Regions from separate parts of the Arthrobacter sp. SPT-J7 genome, predicted to be linked through region 2. Evidence: riboswitches for the same ligand, from Rfam matches in the RefSeq annotation. Region 2 holds a riboswitch; the other holds the start of a gene.
What was found. Region 2 has a riboswitch for cyclic di-AMP ahead of AC5RWX_RS10185 (M23 family metallopeptidase). Riboswitches for the same ligand answer to the same signal wherever they lie in the genome.
Positions count from the first base shown of each region.

Region 1: another riboswitch for cyclic di-AMP. It lies ahead of AC5RWX_RS22260 (M23 family metallopeptidase); the one in region 2 lies ahead of AC5RWX_RS10185 (M23 family metallopeptidase).

Region 1 is NZ_JBNHFF010000057.1:7,041-15,036, forward strand. It holds gene AC5RWX_RS22240 (cold-shock protein) at 10-393, shown strand; partial or broken gene AC5RWX_RS22245 (DUF3027 domain-containing protein) at 481-958, shown strand; gene serC (phosphoserine transaminase) at 1,383-2,513, opposite strand; gene AC5RWX_RS22255 (iron-dependent transcriptional repressor DtxR) at 2,791-3,486, shown strand; cyclic di-AMP (ydaO/yuaA leader) riboswitch at 3,632-3,842, shown strand; gene AC5RWX_RS22260 (M23 family metallopeptidase) at 3,853-4,674, shown strand; cyclic di-AMP (ydaO/yuaA leader) riboswitch at 4,803-4,985, shown strand; gene AC5RWX_RS22265 (C40 family peptidase) at 5,056-5,739, shown strand; gene AC5RWX_RS22270 (NlpC/P60 family protein) at 5,905-6,678, shown strand; gene AC5RWX_RS22275 (HNH endonuclease) at 6,957-7,457, shown strand; partial or broken gene mobA (molybdenum cofactor guanylyltransferase) at 7,545-7,996, shown strand, end outside.
Region 2 is NZ_JBNHFF010000005.1:128,446-136,441, reverse strand. It holds gene AC5RWX_RS10200 (FAD-binding dehydrogenase) at 1-617, opposite strand, end outside; gene AC5RWX_RS10195 (GlcG/HbpS family heme-binding protein) at 988-1,389, shown strand; gene AC5RWX_RS10190 (HNH endonuclease) at 1,530-2,144, shown strand; cyclic di-AMP (ydaO/yuaA leader) riboswitch at 2,285-2,458, shown strand; gene AC5RWX_RS10185 (M23 family metallopeptidase) at 2,463-3,389, shown strand; gene AC5RWX_RS10180 (aldo/keto reductase) at 3,514-4,458, opposite strand; gene AC5RWX_RS10175 (very short patch repair endonuclease) at 4,664-5,092, shown strand; gene AC5RWX_RS10170 (MFS transporter) at 5,300-7,066, opposite strand; gene AC5RWX_RS10165 (MarR family winged helix-turn-helix transcriptional regulator) at 7,071-7,556, opposite strand; gene AC5RWX_RS10160 (thiamine pyrophosphate-binding protein) at 7,729-7,996, opposite strand, start outside.

The sequences.
Region 1 (7,996 bases), on a different contig from region 2:
GTTGATTACGTGCCTACCGGCAAGGTCAAGTGGTATGACAAGGAAAAGGGCTTCGGATTCCTCGCGGGCGAAGATGGCCAGGAAGTCTTCCTGCCCAAATCGTCGCTGCCTGAGGGCGTAACAGAGTTGAAAGCAGGCACCCGCGTCGAGTTTGGTGTGGCTGACGGCCGCAAGGGGGCCCAGGCCCTGGGCCTGCGTGTGCTGGACAAGACGCCGTCCATCGCCAAGGCCAAGCGACCCAGCGCGAAGGACCTTGCGCCGCTGGTCCAGGACCTCGTTACTGTTTTGGACAACCTGTCCGGAACCCTTTCCAAAGGCAAGTACCCGGAAGGCAATAAGGGCAAGGCCATCGCCGCGGCCCTGCGTAAGGTTGCCGACGAGCTGGACGTTTAGGCCTTTATGAACCGGGAAGCTGATCAGCAGGACCTGGAGTCACTCGATCCGGAGTCAATGCCCCTGGAGCCACGGGGTTTGGAGTCAATGGACATTGAATCGATGGACCCGGTGCCGGGGGACACGGCGCAGCTGCAGGCCGGTGCTGCAGCGGGCGGGGCCGCCGGTGGCACCGCTGTCCCAGCCGGCCAGGTGCCTGGGGTGGCGAAACCAGCCAAGCGACGCGCCGGTGTGCCCGTATGGCGTACCGGTAAGCCGGACGCTTTTCTTGCTGCTGCCGTGGACACGGCTCGAGCAGCCATCGAAGGCATCACCGCGGCGGCGGATGTTGGGCAGCACCTCGCGGCCAAGAGCGAAGGCGACCGCCTGGTCACCCACCTCTTTGCGTGCAGGCTGCCCGGCTATGCCGGCTGGCAGTGGTTCGCGGTGCTGACCCGGAATTCGCGGTCCAAGGTGGTCACGGTTAACGAGCTCGGCCTCTTGCCGTCCGAGGAGTCCATCCTCGCCCCTGAATGGGTTCCGTGGGCCGAACGGGTCCGGCCCGAGGATGAACAGGAACAGGAATCGGGGCGCGGTGAGGACCGGTCGCACGAGGCGGAAGCCGCTACGCCCGCCGCCGGTGCAGAGCCGACTGATGGACGTGCTGACCACGCTGATGTGCTGGAAACAGACGCCGCCGGGCCTGCCGCCACCCAACCTGCCGCCACTCAGCCTGTCGATGGGGATGCTGGAGCCCTGGACGATGTAGTCCCGGATGACCAGGCCCATGACGACCAACCACAGGTGGACCAGGCCGAAGTTGAGGAAGCTGACGTGGCGGAGCAGCCCTCAGGCCAGCACTCCGGGACAGATTAAGGCACGGAAACAACCGCGCCCAAACAAGGAAACTGAGCTAAGAAACGCAACGGCGCCGACCGGGCAGGACCCGGGCGGCGCCGTCGTGCGTTAAGGCCGGAGGTTACGTCAGCCGGTTACGTGGGCAGTTTCGATCACTTGCGCAGTTCGCCCGCCACATAGTCGATGCTCGCAAGAAGCGCGGAAACATCGGCCGGTTCAATGGCCACGAAGGTTGCAATGCGCAGCTGGTTGCGGCCGAGCTTGCGGTACGGCTCGGTGTCCACGATCCCGTTGGCGCGAAGGACTTTGGCGACCACTGCGGCATCCACGGACTCATCGAAGTCAATGGTTGCGATGACGTTTGAACGCTCATCCGGCTTCGTCACGAACGGGGTTGCGAACTCCGAAGCCTCTGCCCAGCTGTAGATACGTCCGGCAGAGTCTGCCGTGCGCGAAGAAGCGAAGTCCAGTCCGCCGTTGGAGTTCAGCCACTGCACTTGGGCGTCCAGCGTTACCAGCGTGGAGAGTGAGGGCGTGTTGTAGGTCTGGTTCAACCGCGAATTGTCGACGGCCGTCTGCAGGTCCAGGAAATCCGGAATCCAGCGGTCACCCGCCTTGATCCGCGCCGCGCGTTCCAGGGCGGCGGGGGAGAACAGCCCAAGCCAGAGGCCTCCGTCCGACGCAAAATTCTTCTGCGGAGCAAAGTAGTAGACGTCACTTTCCGCGACGTCCACGTCCAGCCCGCCCGCGGCAGAGGTAGCATCCACCAGTACCAGGGCACCCTCATCTGCGCCGGCAACACGCTGTACCGGGGCTGAAACGCCCGTGCTGGTCTCGTTCTGGGGCCAGGCGTAAACGTCCACGCCGGCTTCGGCCGTGGCTGAAGGGCGTGTGCCCGGCTCGGACTTGATGATGGACGAGGAGCCCAGGAAGGGCGCTTTGTTGGTGGCTGCCGCAAATTTGGACCCGAACTCGCCGAAGGAAAGGTGCTGGGCCTTGTTTTCAACCAGGCCGAAGCTCGCCACATCCCAGAAAGCCGTCGAACCGCCAACGCCCAGGACCACTTCGTAGCCGTCGGGGGCACGGAAGAACTGGCTGAGACCTTCGCGGACGGAACCCACGAGGTTCTTGACCGGGGCCTGCCGGTGGGACGTGCCGAGGATGTTCTTCGAAGCCGCGGACAGCGCATCGATCTGCTCCTGCCTGACCTTGGAAGGCCCGGCGCCGAACCGTCCATCCTGGGGCAGGAGGTCGGCGGGAATAGTGATGCTGGTTTCGCTCACGGGTGCTCCAATTTCGGCGTGGACATGGCTTTGGTCCGGTCGGATGTTGGTGGCCGGCAGCCGGGGACGACTGCAACCAGGGCCTCCCTCATTCTGCCTGAACCGCTCTATCGGCGGGAACCGGAACCGTCATAGTCCAGCCAATGAGACGGCCCGCCCGCACCCACTGAACTAATCGGACAAAGTCAAAATAGGCTAAGCTTTTCCACGGACTACGTCGCGGTGAAGGCGATACGGTGGGACAACGCTAGGTACTGTGCTCGAGGAGCTGAGCTGGATGACGGATCTGATCGATACTACGGAGATGTACCTTCGGACCATTCTGGAGCTCGAGGAAGAGAACATCGTTGCCCTTCGTGCGCGTATCGCCGAGCGGCTGCGGCACTCGGGGCCTACCGTCTCCCAGACCATCGGGCGCATGGAGCGGGACGGGCTGGTTGTGGTCTCAGGCGACCGCCACCTTGAGCTCACCGAGACGGGCCGGAAGCGTGCCACCGAAGTAATGCGCAAGCATCGCCTGGCCGAACGCCTTCTCGCTGATGTGATCGGACTGGACTGGGCCTATGTCCACGATGAAGCCTGCCGCTGGGAGCACGTGATGAGCGAGCGGGTGGAACGGCGCATCTACGAGTTGCTGAACCACCCCACGGAGTCCCCCTACGGAAATCCGATTCCGGGCCTTGCTGCCCTCGGCGGCGTGCCGTCCCTGGGTTTCGCGGACGGAGCCATCAGCCTTCTGGAGGCAATGAAGTCGTACGGTCCTGCCTCGGTGGTGACCGTCAGCCGGCTTGCCGAGCCCATCCAGGTAGAGCCTGAACTGCTCTCCCAGCTCGATGAGGGGGGCATCCGGCCGGGTGCCGCCGTGTCGCTGGAACGGGTGGGCGACTACATTTCGGTTCGGGTTCCCGGCATCGAAGGGGCGCTTGAGCTGCCCCCGGAGGTAGCCGCCCACGTCTTCGTGGCGATCAGCTAGAAGGCGGCGAAGGGCCCGATACCCCATGGGAAGGCAGTTACGCAAAGATAACGGAATTGTTACTTTGCGGCTTAAGCATCTATAGTTGAACCAAGCGTTGATATTAAAGCGTTACCTGATCTGGAGCCGAGCTCTGCCAGCGGATCAGGAGCACGAGTCGTAACTGGCAGAGGCGGGGGAACCACAAGCGGCAGCAGGGGACTGCCTTGGGGTGAAGTCCGTCAGCAGCAAGCCACTTCCAGTGAAGGATCCCTCCGGGATATCTCTGTGCCGAAGCTTGCTTACGGCGGACCGGGTCTTTGCACTCTCTGACCCGAATCCGACAGCTAACTTCGCAGGCTTTCCAGAGAGGAACCCTTCTTGACCATGCAGAATTCCAGGGGACGCCGCCGCGCGGCGGTCCCTGCTTCGACACCGCGTGTCGTCGAAGCCATCACCTCGGAACGCCCCCGCGATCCGCACCGTGATGCGCGCCGCCGTCGGGGTCCCTTCCGTCAGATCACTGAGTTCGCTGCTGCCAGCGGCATCGGCCAAAAGGCCGGTATCGCCCTCGCTGCCACCGGCCTGGTACTCACCGTGACCGTGCCGGCCACCAGTCCCGTGATGGCAACGGATGCCTCCGGATCCACTCCTGCGGCCGCGTCTGCTGTTGCCCCCCAGCCGCAGGTTTCCGCGGAAGCTGGCGCCCAGATCGACTTCAGCCGCTCTGCTGTAGTTACCCAGGCGGACCCGGATGGCAAGCTGAAACAACTTCTCAGTGCCCAGTCTGCCGGCGCCATCACCCGCGCCGCTTCCGCGGGAAGCCTTGGTGCCCCGCTCGCTGCCCTGACCACTGCGTCGCCCTTCGGCTACCGGGTCAGCCCCATCACCGGAGGCTCCGGCGATTTCCACCGGGGACAGGACTATGTGGCCCAGTGCGGCACCTCTGTGCTGGCCGCAGCCACCGGAACTGTCACGTTCGTTGGATGGCACCAGTACGGGGGCGGCAATCGTGTGGTGGTGGATCACGGCAATGGCCTGGAGACCACCTACAACCACCTGTCATCCTTCAGCGTAAGGGAGGGGCAGACGGTGTCCCGCGGGGACGTTGTGGCCCTCAGTGGGACCACAGGAGCCTCCACCGGCTGCCACCTCCACTTTGAGGTCCAGGTCAATGGCGAGGTTGTTGACCCGACCGGCTGGCTTTAGTCAAGTGACTGTGAGCTATCACTTGAACTTGACCAGCCGTGACCTGAATGTGACATTCACCCAAAACTGCTGTACCGTCTAACTCGCGCCAACTTTTCCGAAGTTGACGCTCTTGTGCGGATTGCCTAACTCTGCCACCGCTCAAGGTCCGTTCGCATTTCATCGTCTGGCAGGGGCGGGGGAACCAATTTTGGCCTTCAGCTTTTTGGAGGCCTTGGGGTTAAGTCGCAAAAGCTTCCCAGGAAGCTACGCGGCCGGGTGACTCCCATCCGAATCCGACAGCTCACCTCGTAGGCATTGGGAGAGGCTACCTTCGTGTCTTCACGCCATAATTCTGCGCGCCACCGTGCGCAACCGGTTCGTACCAACCCCCTGGACTCCATGTCCAAGGCTGTTAGTGCCAATGCCGGGACAGTAGGTCGCCAGGCTGCAGTCATCGCAGCTGCGTCCGGCCTCATCCTGACCATGGGCCTGCCGGCCAATGCAGCGGACACCACCGCTGGTGTTTCCGCCTCCACTGAGTCCGGATCCGCACAGAGCACCCTCGCGGTCACAGCGGCACCCACGGCTACCGTTTCCTTTGAGCGCCCCGTGGTCAAAACCACGCCGGCACCCAAGGTCGAAACGGTGCGTGCGCAATCCACTGCCTCCGGCAACCGGACCGCTACCACCGCTACCACCGCAGCTGCTCCGGAATCCGCCCCGCAGAAGCTCACTGAAACCGTTGCCTCCGCTTCCACTTCCGGAATCGCGGGCATTGCCTACACCGGCATCGGCCGTCCGTACGTTTGGGGCGGCACCACTCCCAACGGCTGGGATTGCTCAGGCTTTACCCAGTGGGTCTACGCCCAGGCCGGCATCAGCATCCCCCGCGTTAACGCGTGGACTGCAATGAAGCCCACCTCCACGCCGCAGCCGGGTGACCTGGTCATGCAGAACGGCGGCGCGCACGTCGGCATCTACGTCGGCAACGGCATGATGATCAGCGCCCTGAACCCGTCCCAGGGAACGCTGCTGCACTCGGTAGCTGCTACCGGCTCTTCCGCGTTTTTCACTATGAACTAGTTCTTCGACCCCAGGGTCCAAGGGCTTTCATTGCCCAAACACGCTCTTCGCTAAATCACCACACATCCCCGTTCGGGGCGTGCCGGCGTACCCCCAAGATGCCGGCGCGTCCAAACACCTTTGGCTGCCTACAAGCGGTTTGAAGGAAAACGAAAGAGAGAACTGATGACTACTCGTGCAACCGCACGGCACCGCGCCGAGGTCACCAAAACCAACTCGCTCGCCATCAGTGCCAAAGCTGTTGGCGAGAACGCCGGCGGCGTAGGGCGACAGGCGGCTGTTATAGCAGCCGCTTCCGGCCTGGTCCTTACCAGCGGCCTCGCTGCCAACGCTGCTGACGCCAACGTCCAGCGTGACTCTGCCCCGGCCTCCAACCTGGAAGTTGAATCAACGGTTGAGGCTCCGATCTCCGCCGCTTCCACCATTGCCATCTCCTTCGAGAAGCCCGCTGTGACCACCACCCCGGCTCCCGTTGTTGAAGCTCCGGAGCCTGAGGTTGAAGTCCAGGAAGCCGCTCCGGCTCCTGCGCCGGCCGCAAAGACCGCCGCGGTCGCAAAGGTAACCGCCACGGCTCCGGCTGCGGCAGCCCCCGCAGCTCCTGCCTCGGCAAGCGGCAAGGGTGCAGCCATCCTGTCCGCCGCTTACGCCCAGCTTGGCGTCATGCAGGACTGCACCATGCTGGTGACCAACTCATTGGCTGCCGTGGGCATCAACTTCCACGACTGGCCTGCAGGCTACCTTTCCCTGGGCCGTACGGTGAGCGCTGCTGAAGCTCAGCCGGGCGACCTGATTTACTACGCCGACGGCGGCGCCGGCATGGCCCATGTGGCTGTCTACGCTGGTAACGGCCAGGCGGTACACGGTGGCTACAACGGCAACCAGACCGTTGTCTTCAGCGCCAACGTTGGCTCCGGCCCGGTGTTCATCCGCGTCAGCTGATAAACCGCGGCCGTAGCCACGGCTGATCAACATTGAACAGGACCCCTGCCTCGTCGGCGGGGGTCCTATTCAGTTAACCGCCTGGGCAGCTCCGTGTGCCTACCTGGGATGCGGCGGGCGGCCACCGAATTTCGGCCGGACACGGCAGTGCGTGCTCCAGCAATTAGCCGATAATGCATTTCTTTGTTTACTCTTGTGGTGTCGATCCATAGCCCGGACATGCCGAGGGCAGCCGGCCCTCGTGCCCCTGACGGGTGCGGCCGTGAAGAGGTACGTGCATGCGCACTCTCGTTCTGAATGCTGGATATGAACCGCTGGCGGTTATTACTTTCCGCCGGGCGCTGGTGCTTGTGCTCACGGGCAAGGCGAGCGTTGTTGCCGAAGGGGACGATCCCGTAGTGGGCCCCCAGGAAATCCTGGGCCGCCCGTCCGTGATCCTCCTGAACCGCTACATCCGTCCCAGATATAACCAGTCGACCGCTGTCAGCCGGCGCGGAGTGCTCCGACGGGACGGGCACAAGTGTGCTTATTGCGGAAAAGCTGCGCACACCATCGATCATGTTCACCCAAAGTCACGCGGGGGAGCCGAATCCTGGGAAAACCTGGTGGCGGCCTGCCTGAGGTGCAACAACCTCAAAGGCGACCACACACCCGTTGAGATGGGCTGGAAGCTGCGGTTCGTCCCAGAGCCTCCGCATGGCACAGTTTGGCAGATTAAGGAACTCGAGAAGCCGACGCCCGCGTGGGATCCTTTCCTGCTGCCGGAGCGTGCTGCCTGATCCCCTGGTTCGGCTGCCGGATTAGTGCTGCCCCCCAACCTGCCGCGTGAGTACGTTGCCCGGCCGGCGCCCGACTAGGCTGGGGGAGTGGAACAAGACTTCTTGTACTTCAACGCCCTGATCCTGGCCGGAGGCCGGTCATCCAGGCTCGGCGGCGTGCCCAAACAGGGGTTGGTCTTTCACGGTGACACCCTCCTGCAGCGGGCTCTTGCCGCGGCCTCCGGTGCAGCGCGCACAGTAGTGGTTGGTCCAGACCCCGGCGCCCTCCCGGCAGGGGTGATCTCCTGCCGCGAGCAGCCGGAGTTCGCAGGACCTGCTGCCGCGGTGGCAGCAGGGCTGGAGGCCCTCGCCCAAGCCGCAAGCGAAACCGCATACACCCTCGTGCTGGCGTGCGACATGCCCCGGGTCTCGGCTGCCGTACAGGTGCTGGCCAAGGCACTGGAGTCGGGGGAGCCCAGGGCCGACGCGATCATCGCGTGCTCCACAGACGGAAGGGCCCAGCAGCTAGCCGGTTTCTACCGCACAGCCGTGTTAAAGAG
Region 2 (7,996 bases):
GCCGTCGTCGGTTCCAAGATGCTGCCGCGCACTCCGGTGACTGCGCCGTCTTTCGTCAGCAACCCGTCCACCCGGTGCCGAAAGGCAAAGGTGACCAGTCCGGCGTCGGCCGCTTCCCGCACCCGGCGGGCGAACGGTTCCACGATGCCGGGACCGGTCCCCCACGTGATGTGGAAACGGGGCACCGAATTGCCCGGGCCGCTGGCTTCGTAGCCGCCACGTTCGGCCCAACCGACCACCGGGAAGATCCGGTGTCCGCGCTCGCGCAGCCACGCCCGCTTCTCGCCCGCGGCGAAGTTCACGTAGGCCTCCGCCCAGCGGCGCGGCCAATAGTCCTCCGGCCGGTCGAAGCCAGCGGTGCCCAGCCAGTCCTGCCAGGCCAGTTCCACAGAATCCCTGACGCCCAGCCTGCGCTGCTCCGGTGAATCCACCAGGAACAGGCCGCCGAAGCTCCACCAGGCCTGGCCGCCGAGATTCGCTTCCGATTCCTGCTCCACCAGCAGCACATGGCGCCCGGCCTCGGTCAGCTCAGCGGTAGCGACCAATCCGGAGAGCCCGGCCCCCACAACAATGACGTCCGCGCCCGCGATTCGGTCTGACGCTGCGTTCGCACTCATGGAGCCCACCCTTGCGGATCGCGTCTAGGCCCACAAGAGGGCCGTGCGGATTGGCCGCTGGAACGGCCGCAGGATCCGCTACTGGATTGGCCCTAGCCAGCCCGGCAGCAAGAGGGCTACGGTGGCTCCTACCTACCCCTTGGCTCCGGTCCGGATCAGAGAGGATGGGCAGCAACCACGCGGTTGCTGACAAGGAGATCGACAGTCGACGCGATCGATAGTTTCTAGCCGTCAATCCGACAGACATTCGTTTGGAGGACGCACCGAAGGGCTACGCGGATTACAACGCCGGTGCCGCCACCAGTACATGCTCAATCCACGATGACATCACAAAGGGACCGCCGCCGCGGGCTGCGACCAAGGAGCAAACATGGATACTGTCACTCTGGAAGATGCGCGTCGGGTCATTGCCGCTGCGGAGGCCAAGGCCGCGGAAATCGGCCAGCCAATGAACATTGCCGTGGCCGACGCCGGTGGGAACCTGGTCTCGCATGTGCGGATGGACGGGGCTTGGCTGGGCAGCATCGACATCTCGATCAACAAGGCCTTCACCTCCCGTGCCTTCGACATCCAAACCAAGGACCTGGGCGACAACTCACAGCCGGGAAACCAGTTCTACGGCATCCACGCCAGCAACCATGGCCGGATCATGATCTTCGCCGGCGGCGTTCCGCTCTCCCGCGACGGCCAGGTGGTGGGATCGATAGGCGTCAGCGGCGGCACCGGGGAGCAAGACCAGTCCGTGGCCGAGGCTGGAGCGGCCGCGTTGTAAGTCGCGCTGGTTCGTGCCTCCGGGGCGGCCGCAAGAATGAGCACACTCTCGCGACTTGTCCGCCGGGCCGGAACCGTGGGAATCACAGGGTGCCCGGGCTAGCTTAGGCGGATGACTCGCGAAGGGTCATCGGATGGGTTATGTCTGAACTGGGGATGATTTACTGGTCGCGGCGGATCACGCTGTGGGTTTTCGTGGCGGCCTTGGCTTGGCTGGCATATGCCTTCGTCTCGGTCCTGCTCGGTACCGGGTTGATGACCGGGGTCCGGCTGTTTCTCGCTGGCGGCGGTCCGGAGCCGTTGCTTCAGGAGCTTTGGCCCGTGCTGGGCTGGATCGGACCGCCCGTCGTGGTCTTGCTGGCCATCGGCGTTGCCGCACGCATCCGCCGATCCCGCGATCTGCGCCGCCGCGATCCGCTGCGCAAATTTACCAAGGAGCAACGCCGCGAAGGCTTGGCCCGTGCCGGCGGCCAATGCGAACTTGAGGTTGGCCGGGACCGCCGTTGTCCGAACCCGGCCACCACCGGCGACCACTTCTTCCCGTGGCAGAAAGGCGGAGCCACCGTGATGACCAATTTGGCGGCGGCCTGCAGGAACTGCGATCGAAGGAAAGGCACTTCGATACCCTCGCCGCAATCCCGGCAACGGCTTGAAGAACGGCGGGCCAGCTACTTCCCCACCGGAGTTCCGGTCCAGGCCGGCGAACGCAATGAGATCTCCGGCCGCACGCACACGGCGGCGTGGTTGATGGGCTGAGCGGCAAACGTGAGCGCTTCTGGTGACAGGAAACACGGATAACGAAGTTGTAACGCCGCGTGTCGCTCCAGTAAATTTGAGGATGTTCCTACTAAGAGGGTAGGTGCCAGGTCCGCCCGCCGAACCCTGCCGGCGGACCATAAGAAATCGAGCTTTATGTCGAAGGCAGGGGCGGAGGAACCATTTACGGTGCTTGGGGGCACCTTGGGGTGAAGTCCTCAGAGGCAGGCCAGCTTCCCGCAGCCTTGCCGGCAGGACCGAGTGAACTCTCGCTCGAATCCGACAGCTAACTTCGTAGGCGCACGAGAGGAATACCCTGTGAACACCCCTGTCCGCGGTCGTCGCCGTTCCGACACCCGTACGTCGCCCCTTGCCCAGATCTCCCGCCGTACCGGCGATCCCAGTGGCCGCCGCCGCGCTGAAACGTCCGACCCGGCTCGCTCAGTTGCCCGCAAAGCGGGTATTGCTGCCGCAACCGCCGGCATGCTTGCCGTGATTGCCATCCCGGTGGCCCATGCCGGTGACTCGGACGAACTGGTTCGCACCGATCGCGTTTCCAGCAACAGTACATTCAGCGTGACCGCGAAGGATGTCGACCTTCGGTTCCTCCGAGCCGACATTTCCAGCAAGGCCGCCGAAGAAGAGACCAAGACCGCCGCCGCATCCGCCGAGAAGAAGAAGGTCGACGACGCCGCTGCCAAGAAGGCTGCAGCGGACAAGAAGGCTGCCGCCGACAAGAAGGCAGCAGCGGATAAGAAGGCCAAGGCCCAAGCTGCCGCCAAGAAGAAGGCAGCCGCCATCGCTGCAGCGAAGAAGGTTGACGCGGCCAAGGCCAAGACCGCCGGCTTCGCGACGGGCAGCCTGGAGGCCCCCATTCCGAACATGAACCAGACGTCAGGCTTCGGCTACCGCATCAATCCGATCACCGGCGCGGCCGGCGAACTGCACACCGGCATTGACTACGCGATGGGCTGCGGCACCCCGGTGCACGCTTCCGACGGCGGCAAGGTGGTCGAGGCAGGCTGGCAGGTGGGCGGCGGCGGAAACCGCATTGTGGTCGAGCACAGTAGCGGCCTGCAGACCACCTACAACCACCTGCAGTCGATCGGCGTCTCGCTGGGCCAAAAGGTCGCCCAGGGCGAGCGCATCGGCGAGCTGGGCACCACCGGAAACTCGACCGGCTGCCACTTGCACTTCGAGGTTGTGAAGGACGGCCAGACCGTGGATCCGGCCGGCTGGCTCTAAGCCCACAGCAACGGCGGAGCTTCCGCCACCCCGACGGCGATGCCCACCTATGCGGTGGGCATCGCCGTCGCTCGTTAAACCGGCATTGTCAGAAGCGGAGCGACGGCCAGCAGCGCCTGACGGCTCAGGCGAAGGACTGCGACGCCTTGTCCAGGGCGGAAATTTCGTCGGCAGTCAGCTCCACGTCCGCCGCAGCCATCAGATCCGGCACCTGCTGCGGCGTCCGGGCGCTGGCCAGCGGCGCGGTGATACCTGGCTTGCTGAGCAGCCAGGCGAGCGCCGCCGTCGTCATGGAGATTCCGCGGGAGGAGGCGACCGTTTCCACGGCGTCCACCACCGCAAAGCCGTTCGCGGTGAGGTAATCCCCCACCATGCCGCCACGCGGGCTGGCGTCGGCGTCGTCGTTGCTGTGGTACTTGCCGGTCAGGAAGCCAGCGGCCAGGGAGTAGTAGGGGAAGACCGAGAGGTTGTGCTGCCTGGCCAGCGGCGCGTAGCCCTGCTCGTAGTTTTTGCGGGCCACCAGGTTGTAATGCGGCTGCAGTGCCACCGGCAGCGCGAAGCCGTTTTGCCGGGCGATGGTGATCCACTCGGCGATCCGCTCCGGGGACAGGTTGGACAACCCGATCTGGCGGACCTTGCCCTCCTTCACCAAGGCATCGAAGGCGGCGGCCGCTTCGATCAGCGGCGTGCTCTCGTCGTCGTAATGGGCGTAGTACAAGTCGATGTAGTCGGTGCCCAGCCGCTGCAGCGACGCGTCGGCGGCAGCGGCGACGTTCACCGCCGACAGGCCCTGAAGCTCCGGGTGCCCACCGACTTTGGTGGCGATGACCACCGATTCCCGGTTCTTCCGCTCGGCCATCCAGCGGCCAATGATGTGTTCGGACTCGCCGCCGGTGTTTCCCGGAACCCAGGCGGAGTAGCTATCAGCGGTGTCGATGAAATTGCCGCCTGCATCGGCGAAGGCATCCAGGACCTGCTGTGAGCCGGGCTCGTCCGAGGTCCAGCCGAAGGTGTTGCCGCCCAGCGCAAGCGGGAAAATCTTGAGGTCCGAGGTGCCGATCAAGCGCATCGAGGGTCCTTTCGAGGAAAGGCGGCGGATCTTCGTCCGCCGCATCAGCGTTTAAGGATAGTGCGGCGGCAGCCGTTCCGGTCGCGAATGAGAGCGCGGTCACGCGGAAAACTTCATGTTTCCCGGGATCGGCCACCCAGCCGAGCCGCACAGACACCGGCTGCTGGCCACCGGCTCCGTTGTCCCGGCAACCTAGACTTGGTCCATGGCCGATTCGCTGACTCCGCAGCAGCGCAGCGCCAACATGGCCAAAATTCGCGGCAAGAATACTCGGCCCGAACTGGTGGTCCGGCGGCTGCTGCACGCCAAGGGGTACCGCTACCGCCTGCATGGCCGCGCCGGGAACCAGAAGCTGCCGGGCAAGCCGGATCTGGTCTTCGCGGGGCGCCGCAAGGTTATCTTCGTCAACGGCTGCTTCTGGCACGCCCACGACTGCAAGGTCGGCCAGCATGCACCGAAGTCCAACGCCGAGTTCTGGGAAACCAAACGGTCCCGGACGGCCGCCCGGGACAAGGTACAGGAGGCGGCGCTGCAAGAGGCCGGCTGGCAGGTCCTCACCGTGTGGGAGTGCGAGTTCAAAAAGGCAGGGGATCTGGCAGCGCTGGAGGACCGGCTCATGAAGTTCTTGGACTAAGCGGCCCAAGAGTCCTGCGGGCCGCGGCACGATCAGTCCGGCGCGTTCACGGCGGCGCCGCCGAGGCCGCGCATCCAAGACGGCGCGTCCAACACCGTGCATCCAAGGCGGCGCTTCAAGGCGGCCCGGCACTGGGCCAGGTATATCCGCCGACGCGGGAGCGCCCCGCCTGCTGGCATTCACCAGAGGCGAGGCGCTCCGCCGTCGTTATTTCCCGCGGTTCCCGCCCTCGGCCGCATCTTGCTGTCCGCTGCTGGTGGACCGGGCGTCGTCCGTTACTACCGGGAACGAATCGGTCATCACCGGTTGGGCCCCACCGACCATGCCGGGTTCCACCGGGCTCTCGGTGGTCGGCTTGATGTCGATGGTGCGGCGCAGCGGTTGCTCCTTGATGAACAACACCGCGATGAGCGCCACTACCGCGATCAGGGCGGATAGCTGGAAGATCAGGGCCGTGCCGTCTCCGTAGGCTGACCGCATGATCTTTGCGGCCGCGGGAGGCAAGGAAGCGAAGTCCAGCGTAGCGCCCACGCCTTCGCCGGATACCGGGATGTTGGCTTCCTGCATACCGGCGGTGGCCAGGGCATTGACCCGCCCGGCCAGCGCGGCACCCAGCACGGAGACGCCGATGGCGCCGCCGAAGGAGCGGAAGAACGCGACGGAGGCGCTGGCCGCGCCGATGTCCTTGGCCCGCACGGTGTTCTGCACGCCGAGCACCAGGTTCTGCATCAGCATGCCCATGCCCAGTCCGAGCAGCAGCAGGAAGATGCCGGCCAGCCACAGCGATGTTTGATGATCCATCATGCCAGCCAGGCCGGTGCCGCTGATCACCAGAATGGCCCCGATAACCAGAAAGCGCTTCCAGCGGCCGTAACGGGTGATCAGTTGGCCGGAGAGTGTGGCCCCAATCAGGTTTCCGGCAACCATCGGCAGCATCAGCAGCCCGGCTTCGGTCGGCGTTGCACCGCGGGCCACCTGGAAGTACTGGCCCACAAAGGTGGCCGAGCCGAACATCGCTACACCCACCGAGATAGAAGCGATGATGGACAGCGCGGTGGTGCGCTCGGTGATGATCTTCAGCGGGATGATCGGCTGTTCCGCCTTGGACTCGACCCACACCAGCAACACCAGAAGCACGACGCCGATGCCCACCATCAGCGCGCTGGTTCCGGAAAGCCACTCATAGTGGCCGGGCTGGCCGGCGAAGGAAACCCAGATCAGCAGGATGGACACGCCGGCGGTCAGCAGCACAGAACCGAGCCAGTCGATCTTGACCTGCCGGCGTTCGTGGCCCATCTTGAGGGTCTTCTGCAGCATGAACAGCGCAATCACGGCCAGCGGGACGCAGACGAAGAAGGTCCAGCGCCAGCCCAGCGGGCTGTCCACAATGAAGCCGCCCAGCAACGGGCCGCCAGCGGTGGCCACGGCCATGACGGCGCCCATATAGCCGGCGTAGCGTCCGCGTTCACGCGGCGGGATGACGGTGCCGATGATGGCCTGGACGAGCGCGGTCAGGCCACCCATCGCGGTGCCCTGGACCACACGCGCGGCCAGCAACGTGGTCATGTCCGGGGCGAACCCGGCCAGCACGGAACCGGCTACGAAGATGACGATGGACAGCTGGACCAGCAGCTTCTTGTTGTAGAGGTCGGCGAACTTGCCCCAGATCGGCGTGGTGGCAGCGTTGGCCAGCAGCGCCGCAGTAACCACCCAGGCGAAGTCGGTCTGGGTGCCGTGCAGGTCGGCGATGATGGTGGGTAGGGCGTTGCCCACGATCGTGCTGGACAGCATCGCGGTGAACAGGGCAGCCAGCAAACCAGTAAGGACTTGCAAGATCTGCTTGTGGCTCATCAGATCACCCTCTGCGGGCGTCTGCTTGGCGGCAGCCGGTCCGGCTACCGCGGCCGTGTCTTCCGGCGTGCGCTCCTTGAGCAACACGTCTGCGGTGCGGTTCGGTTCAGTGGATTTGTTCAAAGAGTCAGACTCCTGCCGGTTCGTAGCGGTGGGTTCCCGGCTTCATTGACAGGATCGAGGTGTGGAGGGTTTCGGCCAAGCGGCCGACGGCGGTGATCGCGGCTTGAGCTTCGGCCTCGGACCAATCGCCGAGCATGCCCTGCATCAGCGCGGCCCGGCGGATCGCCTCGGCCCGCATGCTGGCTTCGCCCGCCTCGGACAGCGAGATCAGCGACGCCCTGCCGTCGTCGGGGTGCGGTCTCCGGCGTACGAAACCGGAGGCCTCAAGGTCCGCAACGTGTCGGCTGAGGGCCGCCGGACCGATGCCCAGCTTGGCTGCCAACTCCGTGGCCCGCAGCTCCTCTGCTTCGCCGATGATTCGCATCACGCCTTGCAGCGCGAAGCCAGGACCGGACGGATCCGCCATGTGGTGGGTGGCCGCGCGCAAGGACCGCTGCAGGGAAAAGACGCTCGCCACCAATTCCTGGGCGGTTTTAGTTTCGACAGCCACGGCACACCTCATTCTTATACTTGCCTGAAGCAACTATAAACTTCCGTTAGTTGTCTTGGCAAACTAAATGTATGCGATCTGGCCCACTCCTGCGGCCCATCGAAGAGTCAGCAGGCGGCCTTCTCAGGGCTGAGAAGGCCGCCTGCTGATGCGTCGATTGTGAGCGCTGAGGTCAGCTGCCCAGATGTGTCGGGGCGAACATCTTGAGCAGGGTCTCCACCACGACGACGTTCGGCCCCTCCGCGGCGAAGCTCTCCTCGAGCGCGGTGCGGATGTCCTCTGGCGCTACCCGCCGGGCCGGCACGCCAAAGGACTCAGCCAGGGCGACGAAGTCGGGGCGGGCCAACTCGGTGGCGGTGGCTTTGCCGAAGGCGCCTTCCATGTATTCGCGCAGAATGCCGTAGCCGCCGTCGTCTACGATCAGCCAAGTCACCGGCAGA